Regions from separate parts of the Telluria sp. RT2P19 genome, predicted to be linked through region 2. Evidence: predicted binding sites of a transcription regulator. Region 2 holds the regulator's gene; the other holds the start of a gene.
The links. The regulator sigma-54, encoded in region 2, starts transcription at its own class of promoters, with help from an activator protein. The targets are predictions, from matches to a motif close to TGGCANGNAANCTGCTTT.
Positions count from the first base shown of each region.

Region 1: AC56KW_RS08745 (PEP-CTERM sorting domain-containing protein) is a predicted target of sigma-54. The motif match lies at 2,956-2,973, and genes of this name have one in related genera.

Region 1 covers NZ_JCASIL010000005.1:134,974-142,972, forward strand. Annotated here, with positions in the region: gene AC56KW_RS08730 (UvrD-helicase domain-containing protein) at 1-634, opposite strand, end outside; gene AC56KW_RS08735 (SRPBCC family protein) at 840-1,325, shown strand; gene AC56KW_RS08740 (dihydrolipoyl dehydrogenase) at 1,322-2,761, opposite strand; gene AC56KW_RS08745 (PEP-CTERM sorting domain-containing protein) at 3,006-3,614, shown strand; gene AC56KW_RS08750 (primosomal protein N') at 3,611-5,641, opposite strand; gene hemE (uroporphyrinogen decarboxylase) at 6,188-7,270, opposite strand; gene AC56KW_RS08760 (S9 family peptidase) at 7,362-7,999, shown strand, end outside.
Region 2 covers NZ_JCASIL010000020.1:16,845-24,843, reverse strand. Annotated here, with positions in the region: gene AC56KW_RS21030 (KpsF/GutQ family sugar-phosphate isomerase) at 74-1,072, shown strand; gene AC56KW_RS21025 (KdsC family phosphatase) at 1,072-1,626, shown strand; gene lptC (LPS export ABC transporter periplasmic protein LptC) at 1,637-2,242, shown strand; gene lptA (lipopolysaccharide transport periplasmic protein LptA) at 2,287-2,835, shown strand; gene lptB (LPS export ABC transporter ATP-binding protein) at 2,847-3,599, shown strand; gene AC56KW_RS21005 (RNA polymerase factor sigma-54) at 3,611-5,095, shown strand; gene hpf (ribosome hibernation-promoting factor, HPF/YfiA family) at 5,170-5,529, shown strand; gene AC56KW_RS20995 (enoyl-CoA hydratase/isomerase family protein) at 5,653-6,738, shown strand; gene AC56KW_RS20990 (DUF5694 domain-containing protein) at 6,823-7,893, shown strand; gene rapZ (RNase adapter RapZ) at 7,920-7,999, opposite strand, start outside.

The sequences.
Region 1 (7,999 bases), on a different contig from region 2:
GGCGGCGCTGCCAGCGGTCGCGGATCGGCTCATTGTTGCGGAACAATTCCACCGGCAGGCGGATCAGGTCGTCGAAGTCGACCGCCTGGTAGGCCTGCAAGGTCGCCACATAGCTGCGGTAGACGCGCCCGGCCAGGGCTTCGTCCTCGTCGCGCGCGGCCTTGATCGCGTCTTCCGGATCGACCAGGCCGTTCTTCCACAGCGAGATCGCGTTCTGGATGCCGCGGATTTCCTGTTTATCCGTGGTCAGGGCCAGGTCGGACACGATGGTATAGCAATCGTCGCTGTCCATGATCGAGAACTTGTCCTTCAGGCCGACCCCGGCCGCCTCCTGGCGCAGGATCTTGACGCCCAGCGAATGGAAGGTCGACACGGTCAACTGCTTGGCCTGCTTGGGCTGCTTGAGCAGCTTGGCGATGCGCTCCTGCATCTCGAGCGCCGCCTTGTTGGTGAAGGTCAGGGCGGCGATGGTGCGCGGATCGTAGCCGCAGTGCTCGATCATGTAGGCGATTTTTTGCGTGATCACGCGCGTCTTGCCCGAGCCGGCGCCGGCCAGCACCAGGCATGGGCCGTCGAGATACAGCGCGGCTTCGCTCTGCGGCCCGTTGAGGCCGAACTTTGGTGCGTTGGACATGGGAATTATTTCTGGAGGAACAGGCAGCGATTGTAACAATCTGGCGACCCGAGCGGGGGATGGCGCGCCGGGGACATCCCGGATTGCAACACCGGGCGACGGATGGCCCGGACCGGAGAGGACAGGCGCACCGACGCGCAATCGAGTAACATGCGTGCTTTGCGGCGAGCGACGCCGCGGCCCTTATTCCCCGGATATCTGCCCTATGAAATTCGAACATCTCGTCGAGATCAACGATCCGATGAACCCGCTGATCGACACCCTCACCCGCGAGCAGGTCTGGCATGGCCTGGTCCTGCGCGCGGAAGACCCGAAGATGTTCATCCCGCACCTGGACGCCAGTGAAATCGTCGAGCGCGAAGCCGGCGCATTCCGCCGCCGCCTGACCTTTGGCGAACTGGTCATTGAAGACCAGGTATTCCTGACCCCGCTGCAGGAAGTGCGCTACGAAGTGCCGGCCCAGGGCGAGATCGCGGCGTCGAGCCTGCGCATGATCATCGAGGCGCCGACCAACGCCATGCTGCTGGTGCGCTTCTGCTATGACGACGGCACCGGCGAGCACGTCGACCCAGCCAACGCCATGTACGACGAGTTCAAGAAGTCGGCCTATGAAGAAGCCGACCTCGACACGATACGGATCCTGCGCCAGTTGGCCAGCGAGGGCAAGCTGAATACCACCTTGTTGAATTAAGTCCCCGGCTCGGTATCGGCCGGGTCGGTCTGGCTCTCGCCTTTCGACAGGTTGATGGCCAGGTCGCGCAGGGCGGTGCGCACGCCCTCCTCGATCACCGGGTGGTAGAACGGCATCTCGAGCATCTGGTCGACCGTCAGCCGCATCTGGAATGCCCATGACAGCAAGTGGGCCAGGTGCTCGGCGCGCGGCGCGATCATCTCCGCTCCCAGGAACAGGCGGGTGCCATATTCGGCATACACCCGCAACATCCCCTTGTTCTGCAACATGACGCGGCTGCGGCCCTGGTTGGCGAAGGACACGCTGCCGACCGCGAACTTGCGCTGGCCCCCGGCACATAGGGTCTTGTAGTTCTTGCCCAGGGTGGCGATATTCGGCTCGGTGAAGGCGACCGCGATCGGCGCGCGGCGCAGGCCCGGACGCACATCCGGATAGCGGCCGGCATTGTCGCCGGCGATCTTGCCGTGGTCGGCCGCGTCGTGCAGCAGCGGCCGCTCGTTGTTGGCGTCGCCCGCGATGAAGATATGGCTGGTCCCGCACTGCATGGTGCGGGCGTCGAAGACAGGGATGCCGTCCGGTCTCCGTTCCAGGCCCGTATGCTCCAGCCCCAGGTCGTGCACATTGGGCGTGCGGCCGGCCGTCATCAACACGTACTGGAAGCGCTCGGTGCTTTCCTTGCCCAGCGCGTCACGCACGCTCAGCACCACCTCGTCGCCTTCCTGCACCGCCCCCACCACCTCGGTCTGGAAGGCGATGTCGAGTTCTTCCATCAAGACCCGCCCGGCGCAGCGCAGCACTTCGGGATCGGTGATGTTGGCGATGCTGCCGCCGCGCGCGTAAAAGCGCACGCGCACTCCGAGCCGGGCCAGGGCCTGGCCCAGTTCAAGTCCGATGACGCCAGTGCCGATCACGGCCACCGAACGCGGCAGATCGTCCCAATAGAACACGTCGTCACTGGTGACGATGCCGGGGCCGACGTCCTCGAGCTGTGGCAGGCGCAGCGGCGTGGAGCCGGTGGCGATCACGATGCGGCCGGCCTGAATCTCGGTATGGTCGTCGACCACCAGGGTGGAGGGTCCGGTGAAGCGCGCGCGACCCTGCAGGCGGTCTTGCACGGGCATCGATTCGACCCCTTCCAGCACGAAGCCGACGAAGCGGTCGCGCTCGCGCTTGACCCGTTCCATGACGGCGCGGCCGTCGATGCGTTTTTCACCGGCGTGCACGCCGAATGGGCCGGAGGTATCGATCACGTGGGACGCCTCGGCTGCGGCAATCAGCAGCTTGCTCGGCATGCAGCCGACCCGGGCGCAGGTGGTACCGTACTGGCCGCTCTCGATCACCACCGTCTGGGCGCCTTGCGCCTTGGCGGCGCGGTAGGCAGTCATGCCGGCGGTGCCGGTGCCGATGATGGCGACGTCCACGTTCAGTTGTTTCATTCTGCTCTCCACGATTTAGCTGGGAAGACGATACCCTAATCCCCACACGCTGTGGAGAGCGGATCTGCCGCGGAAGCCCCATGCCCTGTCTTCCTATGGTGTATGTCGAGAAACTTTACACCGCAATCATGTAAAAATCGAAATAATGCCAATTATTCATTCAAAATCAGGGAATTGGAAATATCTCATTGTTAAGGCATGATTCTTGCTAAATGAGAGTACAAACTAATTTTCGGGAGTATCCATGAAATCAACTGCGGTCAATAAATTTCTTGGGAGTCTGGCATTGCTTGCCTGTACGTCGCTTTCCGCTGCACCGATGACCACGAATGTCGATGTCACGGGTATTTTGAGTAATGGCCAAACCGATGATCCGACCAATACGGTGTTACTGATCGACATCGGCGCCAACTCGACGGTTACCGGTTTTAGTTACAACGTCAGCCTGACCGCGTTTGCACCGAGTTTTCTGGACGAAATCGGTGTGGTGATCGAAACCTCTGCAAGGGATCAAGGCTTCAGCTTGTTCCTGACACCAGGCGATGTGGAAGATGGATCAGGCAACATGTCGGGCTCGGGGATCTTTGCCGACATGTTCGAGCTGGGCGAACAGAGCTTTGCCGTTGGTGCCGACGGGATCTTGCGCTTGGAATTCGCTGAGTTATTCGATGAGGCGGTCAACCCGGACGGACGCTGGGATTTCGGTTTCATTACCTTCAACTATGACACCGTTGAGGCCGAAGTGCCGGAGCCTTCCACTACACTGCTAATGGGCGCCGGACTCGCCATGCTGGGCTACGCCGGCCATCGCCGTCGCCGCACCACCGGCAAAGCCGCCGTCCAAGCGGCTTAAATATCAAGCGGGTCGACTTCGAGCGACCATTTGACGCGGGCTTTCATTGCCCGCAAATGCTCGACCCAAACCCGCAGGAAGGCCTGCAGCGCGGGCCGCGAACCCGATTCGACCAGCAGCTGGGCGCGGTCCACGTTGTGCACCCGCGTCAGCGTCATCGGGATCGGGTCGTTGATCATGATCCCGTCGGCCGGCAGGCAGTCGCGCGCCGCTTCCAGGAAGTCGATCGCGATCGGCAGCTCCTTCGCCTCGGCGCGCAGCAAGGCCTGGTACATATAGGGTGGCAGCCCGGCTTCCTTGCGTTCTTCCAGCAACTGCCCGGCGAAGCGCTCGTAATCGTGGCGCATCACGGCGCCATACAGCGGATGCTGCACATAGCGGGTCTGCACCAGCACCTCGGACGGCGCACCGGCCCGCCCCGCCCGTCCCGCCACCTGCATCAGCTGCGCGAACAGGCGCTCGCTGGCGCGGTAGTCCTGCGAGAACAGCGCGGTATCCGGGTTCAAAATCCCGACCAGGGTCAGCTTCTTGAAGTCGTGCCCCTTGGCGACCATTTGCGTGCCGATCAGGATATCCACCTCGCCCCGGTGCACGCTGTCGAAGGCGGCTTGGGCGCTGCCCTTCAGGCGGGTCGAGTCGGCGTCGATGCGCAGGATGCGCGCCTCCGGGAACAGCGCCTGTAATCCCTCTTCCACGCGTTGGGTGCCGCGGCCCAACGGCTGCAGGTCGACGTTGCCGCAGGTCGGGCAGGAACGCGGGATGCGCAGTTCGAGGCTGCAGTGGTGGCAGCGCAGTCGGTGCTCGGGCTTGTGCAGCACCATGAAGGCGGTGCAGCGGGTGCAGTTGCTGATCCAGCCGCACGCGTCGCAGCAGATTACCGGGGCATAGCCGCGCCGGTTCAGGAACAGCAGCGACTGCTCGCCGCGCTCCAGCCGCCCACGCAGGGCCGCCAGCATTTCGCTCGTCAGGCCATCGCGCGCGCGGTCGCGCTCCATGTCGACCAGGCGTACCTTGGGCAGCACGGCGTCGCGCACGGCGCGCTCGCGCAGGTCGAGCCGCTTGTAGCGGCCCGAGCGCGCGTGATGCCAGGTCTCGAGCGACGGCGTGGCCGAACCGAGCACGATCGGGATCCCCAGTTGGTGCGCACGCCATACGGCCAGGTCGCGCGCCGAATAGCGCAGGCCTTCCTGCTGCTTGTACGAGGGGTCGTGCTCCTCGTCGATCACGATCAGCTTGAGATGCGGCAGCGAAGCCAGGATCGCCAGCCGGGTGCCAAGCACGATACGCGCCTGGCCCGTGTGCGCGGCCAGCCAGTGCAGCATGCGCTCGCCCTCGGACAGGCTGCTGTGCAGGGTGGCCAGCATCATGCCCGGGAAGCGCGCCCGGATATTCCCTTCCAGCTGGGGCGTCAGGTTGATCTCGGGGACCATGATCAGGATCTGCGCCTGCGGGTCGCGCCGCAAGACCTGGGCGCAGGCCTGCAGGTAGACCTCGGTCTTGCCGCTGCCGGTCACGCCCCACAGCAGCAGCGGGCTGAAACCGTCGGCGCCGCCGATCGCGTCGGCCGCCTGCTGCTGGGCATGATTGAGCACCGGCATATCGACAGCCGTCGCATCCTGCACCGCGTCGAGCTTGGCCAGCTTCTTCAGGGCCCGGTCCAGGGCCACGGTCTTGGGCACGCGCAGGTTCTTGGGCAGGCCGGGCAGCGCAACCTCCCCCAGCGGCCGCTGGTAATAATCGGCCGCGAAGCGCGCCAGCGCGATCCAGCGCTCCGTGAGCGGCGCCAACTGGCTGCGCACGGCCAGCGCATCCTTCAATTTGTCGGGCGCAACATTGGTCTCGTGCTTCACCGCCACGATCAGGGCCATGATCTCGCGCCGCGCGAACGACACCAGGACCAGCTGGCCGGGCAACGGTTCTTCGCCCGGCTGGCAAGGCCAGCGGTAATCGAAGCTGCTGTTCAGCGGGGTATCGAGCACGACCTCGAGAATGCAGTGTGTGCTGTTGAGATCGGTACTGGTCGACAATCTGGGCCCTGTGCAAATCTGTGGAAAACTTTGTGAATAGCGTGGGACTTGACCCCGTTAAAGGTTTACGTTAGATCAAGTCATAATCGTTAATTCCTAAATTCAAGACAATTTTTGTCTTATAAATCAATAACTTACTTATTTACCCTCAACGCTGCCAACAAAGTCGCGGGCTTTTCCAGCATTGTGCATAAGTAGGCCATTCGACGTGGAAAACTCGCTGCATTGCATCACGAAGTTAAGGCAATACTTGAAGAAGTCCGCTAAGTGCCGGTAAACCAAGCACTTTTCAGCATTGCTAAACCGCCTGTTGATAACTTTGTGAACAAGGAGTCCAATTTTGCTGAATTCTACTGGACAACCTTGTGGCGCAGGAGGCACTCAGCACTGCATCTGTACAAAAAACGCTTATAAATCATCGCTGTACGCTGACTCGAAAGATGCTGAGATGTCCACAGGAATTTTTACACGCTTTTCGGAAGTTGTGAACAAGTGAGGGTCGGGCTGGCGATCTTGTCAACAAGGCCGCCTGCCGCGGAGGATCGGTCAGCCGGCGCGCTGCTTGCGGCTGATGCTGTGCACGGCGTCGACCATGGCGCTGACCGATTCGGGCGGCGTGAATTGCGAAATGCCGTGGCCAAGGTTGAACACATGGCCATGGCCATTCGACGGCGCACCATAGGCGGCGAGCGAGCGCTCGACTTCGGCGCGGATCTGGTCCGGCCCGGCAAACAGGATGGCCGGATCGAGGTTGCCCTGCAGCGCCACACGGTCGCCCACCAGGCCGCGCGCGCGGCCCAGGTTGACGGTCCAGTCCAGGCCCAGCGCATCGGCGCCGATGTCGGCCATCTCGTCCAGCCAGATGCCTCCGCCTTTCGTAAAGACAATGGCGGGGATGCGCACGCCATCCTTCTCACGTTGCAGGCCGGCGACGATCTGGCGCATATAGCGCAGCGAAAATTCCTGGTAAGCGCCATCGGCCAGCGCCCCGCCCCAGGAATCGAAGATCATCACGGCCTGCGCGCCGGCGTCGATCTGCGCGTTCAGGTACTGGATCACGGCCTGCGCATTGATGTCCAGGATGCGGTGCATCAGGTCGGGACGGCTGTACAGCATCTTCTTGACCGTGTGGAACTCGCGCGAGCCGCCGCCTTCGACCATATAGCAGGCCAGGGTCCATGGGCTGCCCGAGAAGCCGATCAGCGGCACGCGGCCGTCCAGCGCGGTGCGGATCGAGGTCACGGCCCGGAACACATAATCGAGGGATGCCATGTCGGGCACGGCCAGCGCGTTCACCTCGGCCTCGGAGCGCAGCGGACGTTCGAACTTCGGCCCTTCGCCATCGGCGAAATACAGGCCCAGGCCCATCGCGTCCGGCACCGTCAGGATGTCGGAGAACAGGATCGAGGCATCCAGCGGGTAGCGGTCGATCGGCTGCAGCGTGACTTCGGTGGCGTAGTCGGGATTCTTCGCCAGCCCCAGGAACGAGCCGGCGCGCGCACGGGTGGCGCGGTATTCCGGCAGGTAGCGGCCCGCCTGGCGCATCAGCCACACCGGGGTGTAGTCGGTCGGCTGGCGCAACAGCGCACGCAGGAAGGTGTCGTTCTGGAGCGGGGCAAATTGTGGCATGGCTGACAATGGCTCAGGTAAGGAAACGGCTATTATCGCATTTTGGGGGGCGCACTATAATGCTCGTCCGACCAAGGAAAGAGTCCAGATCATGACGATTGCCACCAGCAAACAACCGGCACCCTGCGGCGCCTGGCCCTCCCCCATCAGCGCCGCCGTGGTTGCCGCCGGCGCCGTGCCGCTGGCGCAGACGATGCTCGACGGCCAGCGCCTGGGCTGGCTCGAAGGCCGCAGCAGCGAAGCCGGGCGCACGACGCTCATGGTCCACGACGCCAGCGGCACGCGCGAACTGACGCCGGCGCCCTTCAATGTGCGCAGCCGCGTGCACGAATACGGTGGCGGCGCCTGCCTGCTGGGCGGCGGCGCGGCCTGGTTCTCGCACCATGTGGATAACCGCCTGTACCGGGTCGAAGCGGATGGCCGGCCGGTCGCCATGACGGCCGAAGGCACGGGCCACCGCTTTGCCGACTTCGTCCTCGATGGCGCGCGCCAGCGCCTGATCTCGGTGCGCGAGGACCACTCGGCGGACGCCACCTACCCCGTCAATACTCTGGCTGCAGTCGGCTTCGACGGCGTCGAGACCGTGCTGGTGGACGGTAACGATTTCTATGCGGCGCCGCGCCTGTCGCCCGACGGCAGCCAACTGGCCTGGCTGTGCTGGGACCATCCGCGCATGCCGTGGGAAGGCACCGAGTTGTGGCTGGCCGACGTGCTGGACGACGGTTCGCT
Region 2 (7,999 bases):
GTTACGACTGGCAAGTTTTTTGCTTTCCCAATTCGTTTATACTGCCAAAATGAGTGTAACCGATGAAAAAATAATGCTGAAAAGTTTTGACGAGGCCATGGCCCAGCGTGTGCTGGCCCTGGGTCGCGAAACGCTGTCGATCGAAGCCGAGGCCATCCGCGCGCTGCACGCGCGCCTGGGCGACGACGACAGCTTCGTGAGCGCGGCGCAGCTGATCCTTTCCTGCGACGGCCGCGTGGTCGTGTCCGGCATGGGCAAGTCGGGCCACATCGGCCGCAAGATCGCCGCCACCCTGGCCTCCACCGGCACGCCGGCCTTCTTCATGCACCCGGGCGAAGCCGCGCACGGCGACCTGGGCATGGTCACCAGGAACGACGTCGTCATCGCCATCTCGAATTCGGGCGAGTCGTCCGAGATCCTCGACATCCTGCCGGCCGTGAAGCGCCTGGGCGCGCGCGTGATCGCCATGACCGGCAAGCCGGCCTCGCGCCTGGCCAAGCTGTCCGACGTCCACCTGAACATCGCGGTGGACAAGGAAGCCTGCCCGCTCAACCTGGCGCCGACCACCAGCACCACCGTGACCCTGGCCATGGGCGACGCGCTGGCCGTGGCGCTGCTCGACGCGCGCGGCTTTCGCGAGCAGGACTTCGCGCTGTCGCATCCGGGCGGCGCCCTGGGCCGGCGCCTGCTGACGCATGTGCGCGATGTGATGCGCAGCGGCGACGCGGTGCCGAGCGTGAGTCCCGAGACGTCGCTGGTCGAGGCGCTGCTCGAAGTGACCCGCAAGGGTCTCGGCATGACCGCGATCGTCGACGCCGAAGGCCGTCCGGTCGGCGTGTTCACCGACGGCGACTTGCGCCGTGTGATCGAACGCATGCACGACTTCTCGAACATCCAGATCCGCGACGTGATGCACGCCGATCCGCGCCGCGTGCGTCCAGGCCAGTTGGCGGTCGACGCCGTCGCCGTGATGGAAGAATTCCGCATCAACCAGATGCTGGTGGTCGACGACGACGACCGTCTGATCGGCGCGCTGCATATCCACGACCTGACCCGCGCGAAGGTGATCTGATGAGCGACACATTCATTCCTGCCATTACCCCGCTGGCCCACATGGAACGGGCCGCGCGCGTCAAGGTCATGATCTTCGATGTCGACGGCGTGCTGACCGACGGCAGCCTGACCTATGGTCCCGACGGCGAGGTCACCAAGACCTTCAATGTGCTCGACGGCCTGGGGATCCAGCTGTTGAACAAGACCGGCGTGCAGACCGCGATCATCAGCGCGCGCCTGTCGCCGATCGTCGTCAAGCGCGCGGCCGATCTCGGCATCTCGCATGTCCACCAGGGCATCCACGACAAGCGCATCGGCTTCGCCAAGCTGTTGGAAAGCACCGGCTTCACGGCCGAGCAGTGCGGCTATATCGGCGACGACGTGATCGACCTGCCGCTGTTCGCCCGCGTTGGCTTCGCGGTCGCCGTGCCTTCGGGCCACCCCGAGGTGCAGCATCGCGCGCATTACGTCACGAAGAACGGCGGCGGCCGTGGCGCCGTGCGCGAGGTGTGCGACCTCGTGATGCGCGCCCAGGGCACCTACGACCAGGCGCTCGCGCCGTATTTCGCCTGAGGCCGTGAGCATGGCTACCGTCGTCGTCAACAAGCGCACCGCCCATCGCTGGAATCTGCTGGCGATGATCGTCATCGGCACCTTCTTCGCCTTCGGCAGCTTCTGGCTGCTGCAGCTGATGCAGGCGTCCGACATCGACGCCCAGCTGGGCGGCCCGCCGGACGAGCCGGACTACATCGTCGAGAACTTCTCGTTCGTGCGCATGACCGAGAACGGCCAGCCGAGTTACCTGGTGTCGGGCAAGCGCCTGGCGCACATCCCGAATGGCGACGTGTCGCACGTCGAGGCTCCGGTGCTGCGCGGCGTCGAGCCGGGCCGCCCACCGATGACGGTGGTCGCCAGGAACGCGCAGATCCACCACGAGGAGCACCGCGTCGAGCTGGTCGGCGACGTCGACCTGCAGCGGCCCAGGACGGCGCAGAGCGAGTCGCTGCAGGTGCGCACCCAGGCGCTCACCGTGCTGCCCGACGAAGAAATCCTGAAGACCGATCTGCCGATCGACATGCAGCTCGGCGCGTCCAGCGTCAAGGGCACCGGCATGGTCGCCAACAACGCGACCATGCAGATGCACCTGTCCAGCCGCGGCCAGATCGTCTATCCGCCACGCCAGCGCTGACCCGCCTTTAGCGCCGCGTGCCAACCCGAGACCCGCATCCAACCATGAAAAAACTCCTAGCTGCCGTTTGCCTCTCCCTGCTGTCGCTGACGGCCGCCGCCGAGCGCGCCGATTCGCTCAAGCCGGCAGTGATCGACTACGATTCGCTCGACGTCGACGAGGTCACCGGCACCCGTATCCTGACCGGCAACGTGATCCTGACCCGCGGCACCCTGCAGCTCAAGTCGGACCGCGCCCTGGTCAAGGAAAGCCCGGAAGGCTATATGAGCGTGACCCTCACCGCCGCCGGCGGCAAGGTCACCACCTTCCGCCAGAAGCGCGACGGCGGTCCCGACCTGTGGGTCGAGGGCCAGGCCGAACGCATCGAGTACGACGAGCGTTCGGAACTGGTGCGCCTGTTCTCCAACGCCATCGTGCGCGAACTGGAAGGTTCGCGCATGACCAACCAGATCACCGGTCCTTACATCTCCTACGACAACCGCAAGGAAGTGGCCACGGTGCGCAACGACGTCAGCGGCCAAAGTAAAGTTGGCGGCGGCCGCGGCACCCTGATCCTGGCGCCCAAGCGCGCCCCGGCCGGAGGCGCCCAATGACGGCAGCCCCGATGGAGCTGGGCGATTGCAGTACCCTGGTCGTCAAAGGCCTGCAGAAGAGCTATGGCAAGCGCCTGGTGGTGCGCGACGTGTCGCTGCAGGTCGAATGCGGTGAAGTGGTTGGCTTGCTGGGCCCGAACGGCGCCGGCAAGACGACGTCGTTCTACATGATCGTCGGCCTGGTGCCGTCGGATGCCGGTTCGATCGACATCAACGGTACCGACATCACGAGCCTGCCGATCCACCGCCGCGCGGTGCTGGGCCTGTCCTACCTGCCGCAAGAGGCGTCGGTGTTTCGCAAGCTGACGGTCGAAGAGAACATCCGCGCCGTGCTCGAACTGCAGAAGGACAACGGCAAGCCGCTGTCGAAAGACCAGATCAACGCGCGCCTCGACACCCTGCTGGCCGACCTGCAGATCGAGAAGCTGCGCGAAAATCCGGCCTTGTCGCTGTCGGGCGGCGAGCGCCGCCGCGTGGAAATCGCGCGCGCGCTGGCGACCAATCCGCGCTTCGTGCTGCTCGACGAGCCATTCGCCGGCGTCGATCCGATCGCCGTGATCGAGATCCAGCGCATCGTGCGCTTCCTGAAGGAGCGCAAGATCGGCGTCCTGATCACCGACCACAACGTGCGCGAGACGCTCGGCATCTGCGACCGCGCCTACATCATCAACCAGGGCGCCGTGCTGGCATCGGGCCGCCCTGACGACATCATCGCCGACGAGTCGGTGCGCCGCGTGTACCTGGGTGAACACTTCCGCATGTGAGCGACACCTAGATGAAACAGTCCCTGCAACTTCGCACATCGCAGCACCTGGCGCTCACGCCGCAATTGCAGCAATCGATCCGCCTGCTGCAGCTGTCGACACTCGAACTGCACCAGGAGATCGAGCAGATACTGGGCGATAACCCCTTGCTGGAACGGCTCGACGATCCGCTCGACCGCTCGGTGCGCTTGCTGGCCGATGGCGCCATCAACAACGCGCCGGCCAATGGCGAAGCGCCGTCCGCGCCCGGCCAGCAGGCCGAGGGACAGGAGGCGCCAGCGCCGGCAGGCGAGGCCGAAGGCTTCGATGGCGCCGCCGATGGCGACCGTGGCGACGCCGACTGGAGCGATGGCGGTTCGGTATCGTCGGGCAGTGGCGGCGAGGATGAAGACGGCCGCCCGCAGCTGGAGGCCTGCGCCATCACCTTGCGCGAGCACCTGATGGAACAGGTGCGCGAAGCCACCTTGTCGGCGCGCGACCGGGCGCTGGCCGAGCTGGTGATCGATGCGCTCGACGACAACGGCTACCTCGAGGAACCACTCGACGAGATCCACGCCCGTCTGCCCGAAGAACTCGAGATCGAGATCGACGAGCTGCGCTGCGCGCTGGCGCTGGTGCAGAGCATGGACCCGGTGGGCGTCGGCGCGCGCAGCGCGGCCGAATGCCTGGCGCTGCAGATCCGGCGCATGCCCGGCGTGCCGATGGTCACGCGGCGCATGGCGCTCACCATCGTCGAGGGTTACCTGAGCTGGTTCGCCCAGCGCGAATACAGCAAGCTCAAAAAAGCGCTCGACTGCGACGACGAAGACCTGCGCGAGGTGCAGGCCGTGGTCCGCCAGTGCAATCCGCATCCGGGCGCCGCCTTCGCATCGAACCTGTCCGACTACGTGGTGCCGGACGTGATCGTGCGCCGTTCCAAGAGCGGCTGGGCTGTCACGTTGAACCCGGACGTGATGCCGCGCCTGCGCGTCAACAGCCTGTACGCGAACCTGCTCAAACAGGGCAAGAGCGAGGCGCAGATGGGCGCGCAGCTGCAAGAAGCGAAGTGGCTCATCAAGAATATGCGCCAGCGTTTCGACACCATCCTCCGTGTGGCGGAGGCGATTGTCGAGCGCCAGCGCAACTTTTTCTCGCACGGCGCGGTTGCCATGCGGCCCCTTGTTTTACGTGAGATTGCTGATACACTAGGCCTACACGAGAGCACAATTTCTCGTGTCACAACTCAAAAATATATGCTGACCCCGCACGGCATGGTTGAGTTGAAGTATTTCTTCGGCAGCCACGTTGCCACCGAGGCGGGAGGCGAAGCATCCTCGACGGCAATACGTGCGCTCATCGCACAATTGACAGGAGCAGAAGACCCTAGGAACCCTTTATCCGACAGCAAGATCGCGGAGATGCTCGGGGAACAAGGCATGGTCATCGCGCGCCGCACGGTTGCAAAATACCGTGAAGCCCTCAAGATACCCCCTGTAAGCCTCCGCAAGTCCTTGTAACTGCGCCGTCCACAGACATCGTGCCTTGTCGCGTCCTGTGGCCCACACGGTGCAACATTTTCAAAGGAGTGTGTATGAACCTCACAATCAGTGGCCATCATCTCGAAGTAACCCCCGCCATCCGTGAATACGTTCAGAATAAGCTCGAGCGCATCATTCGCCATTTCGACCAGGTGATCGACACCCACGTCTTCCTGGCCGTCGACAACCTCACTGAAAAAGAAAAAAGGCAGAAAGCAGAGATCAACGTGCAGGTATCGGGCAAGACCCTGCATGTGGCAAGCGTCGCGCAAGACCTGTACGCCGCGATCGACACGCTGATGGATAAGCTGGACCGTCAAATCCTGAAACACAAGCAGCAACTGAAGGACCATAGCCGTACTTCGATCAAACGCCTGCCGGAAAACGGCGGCGAAGACGCCGCTGTCGCCTGATCAGGCGCAGGGCTCACACTAGCTAAGGGCGTCTAAGGGGACGCCCTTTTTGCATCCGGCTTCCCGGTATGACGCGCGTCGCGTGTTCGGTAAAATGCATCTCTCTCCATTACCGACCACGCCATGACCGACCACGTCCTGACCAGCATCGCCAACCGCACCGGCATCATCACCCTCGACCGTCCGAAGGCGCTCAATTCGCTGTCGCTCGCGATGGTGCGCGCGCTGACCGACATCCTGCTTGTCTGGCAGGCCAACCCGCAAGTCGACGCGGTCATGCTCACCAGCAGCAGCGAAAAGGCCTTGTGCGCAGGCGGCGACATCCGCTTCTTCCATGAAGTCGGCCATGCGGGTCCGATGGGCGGCAGCGCGCTGCTCGAGGATTTCTTCACCGAAGAATACGCGCTGAACCACCTGATCCATTTCTATCCGAAGCCCTATATCGCCATCATGGACGGCGTCGTGATGGGCGGCGGCATGGGCATCGCCCAGGGCGGCCCGGATTGCGGGCTGCGCATCGTGACCGAGCGCACCAGGATGGCCATGCCCGAAGTGAACATCGGCCTGTTCCCGGATGTCGGCGGCAGCCATTTCCTGTCGCATGCGCCGGGACAGCTCGGCAACTACCTGGGCTTGACCGGCCTGACGATCGGCGCCGCCGACGCGCTGTACGTGGGCCTGGCCGACGTGTTCGTGCCAAGCGCCGAGCTGCCGGCCTTGAACGCACTGATCCAGGCGACGGGCGGCGCCGAACTGCCCGCCGCGATCCGCGCCTTCGCCGCGCCGTTCGCGCAAGCGGCAGGCGAAAGCGAACTGCAGGCCCGGCGTGCACTGATCGATACGCACTTCGGCGCGGCGTCGGTCGCCGCGATCATGGCTTCGCTCGAACCCGACGAGACGCCGTTCGCGCAAAAGGCCCTGGCGGCGATGCGCCAGCGCTCGCCCCTGATGATGTGCGTGACCCACGAGCTGCTGGCGCGCGGCGCCCAACTGTCCGTGGCCGACTGCCTGCGCATGGAGCGCTCGCTGGTGCGCCGCAATTTCGAGCATGGCGAAGTGCTGGAAGGGGTACGCGCGCTGGTGATCGACAAGGACAATGCGCCGCAATGGAATCCCCCATCCCTCGAGCAGGTCACGCCCGAGATGGTGGCGCGCTTCTTCGCGCCGGTATGGCCGGACCACGCGCATCCGCTCAGGCATCTCGCATAAACGCTCCCATGCATATCCATTTTTGCGTGACACCGTATCGATGAGGTGTGACCATCAGTCCTTCATGATGTGAAAGGAAGACCGATGCGCCTGCGTGCCTTGCTGATCTCGATGACCTTGTGCGGCGGCGTCGCCGCGCAGGACCACCGGCCCGACTTCGATCCGAGCCGGCTCAAGGGCCCGGCGGCGGGAGGGGCGACCGAAGTGCTGGTGCTCGGCTCGTCCCATCTGTCGCAACTGCCGAAGACCTTCAGGCAATCGAGCCTGACCCTCGTGAACGACCGGCTTGCCGCCTGGAAGCCGCAGGCGATCGCCATTGAAGCGCTGTCCGGGCCACAGTGCGACTTCATGCGCGCTTACCAGGCGCGCTACAAGGACTCCATCGACAGCTATTGCTGGGATCCTGCGCCAGCCCGGGCGGCCACCGGGCTCGATGTCGCCGCCGCCACAGATGCGTACGAGAAGCTGCTGGCCTCCTGGCCGGACGCGCCGAGCCCCGCGCAACGGCGTCGCCTGGCGGCCCTGTTCCTTGCAGGCGGCGAACCCGCGTCGGCCTTCGTCCAATGGCTGCGCCTGCCGGCCGCCGAGCAGCGCGTGGGCGACGGACTCGATGCCGCGCTGGTCGCCCAGCTGCAGAAGTCCGAGACGCGCGTCAGCGAAAGCCTGATGATCGCCGCGCGCCTGGCCGCGCGCCTGGGCCACGAGCGCGTGTATCCGATGGATGACCACACGGCGGACCGCCCGATCAAGGACCGCCAGGCGATCATCGAGGCCTTCAATACAATCTGGGATAACCCGGCCAACAAGAAGCGCGCGCAGGCGGACAAGGTCTTGAACGAAGGGTTGGGCAGCCCCGAAGGCGTGCTGGCGCTGTACCGCGCCGAGAATGCGCCCGGCCAGGGAGTGCTCGTCTTCGAAAGCGACTTCGGCGCCGCCATGAACGAATCGTCGCCGCAGCGCTTGGGCCGCAAGTATCTGGGGTACTGGGAAACGCGCAACCTGCGCATGGCCGCCAATATCCGCGACGTGATGACCGAACGGCCGGGCGAGCGCATGCTGGTCATCGTGGGCGCTTCGCACAAGGGCTACCTGGAAGCCTACCTGCACCAGATGCACGATCTGCGCATCGTGGATGCAATGCAGGTGCTGCGGTAGAAACTGGAAATCTACCGGAGCAGGTGCTAGGCAGCCGGATGCTTCGGCTGCTCCCGGTGCCGTACGATCACGCGCTCGGTCTCGGCGAAGTGCGCGCCGAGATGCT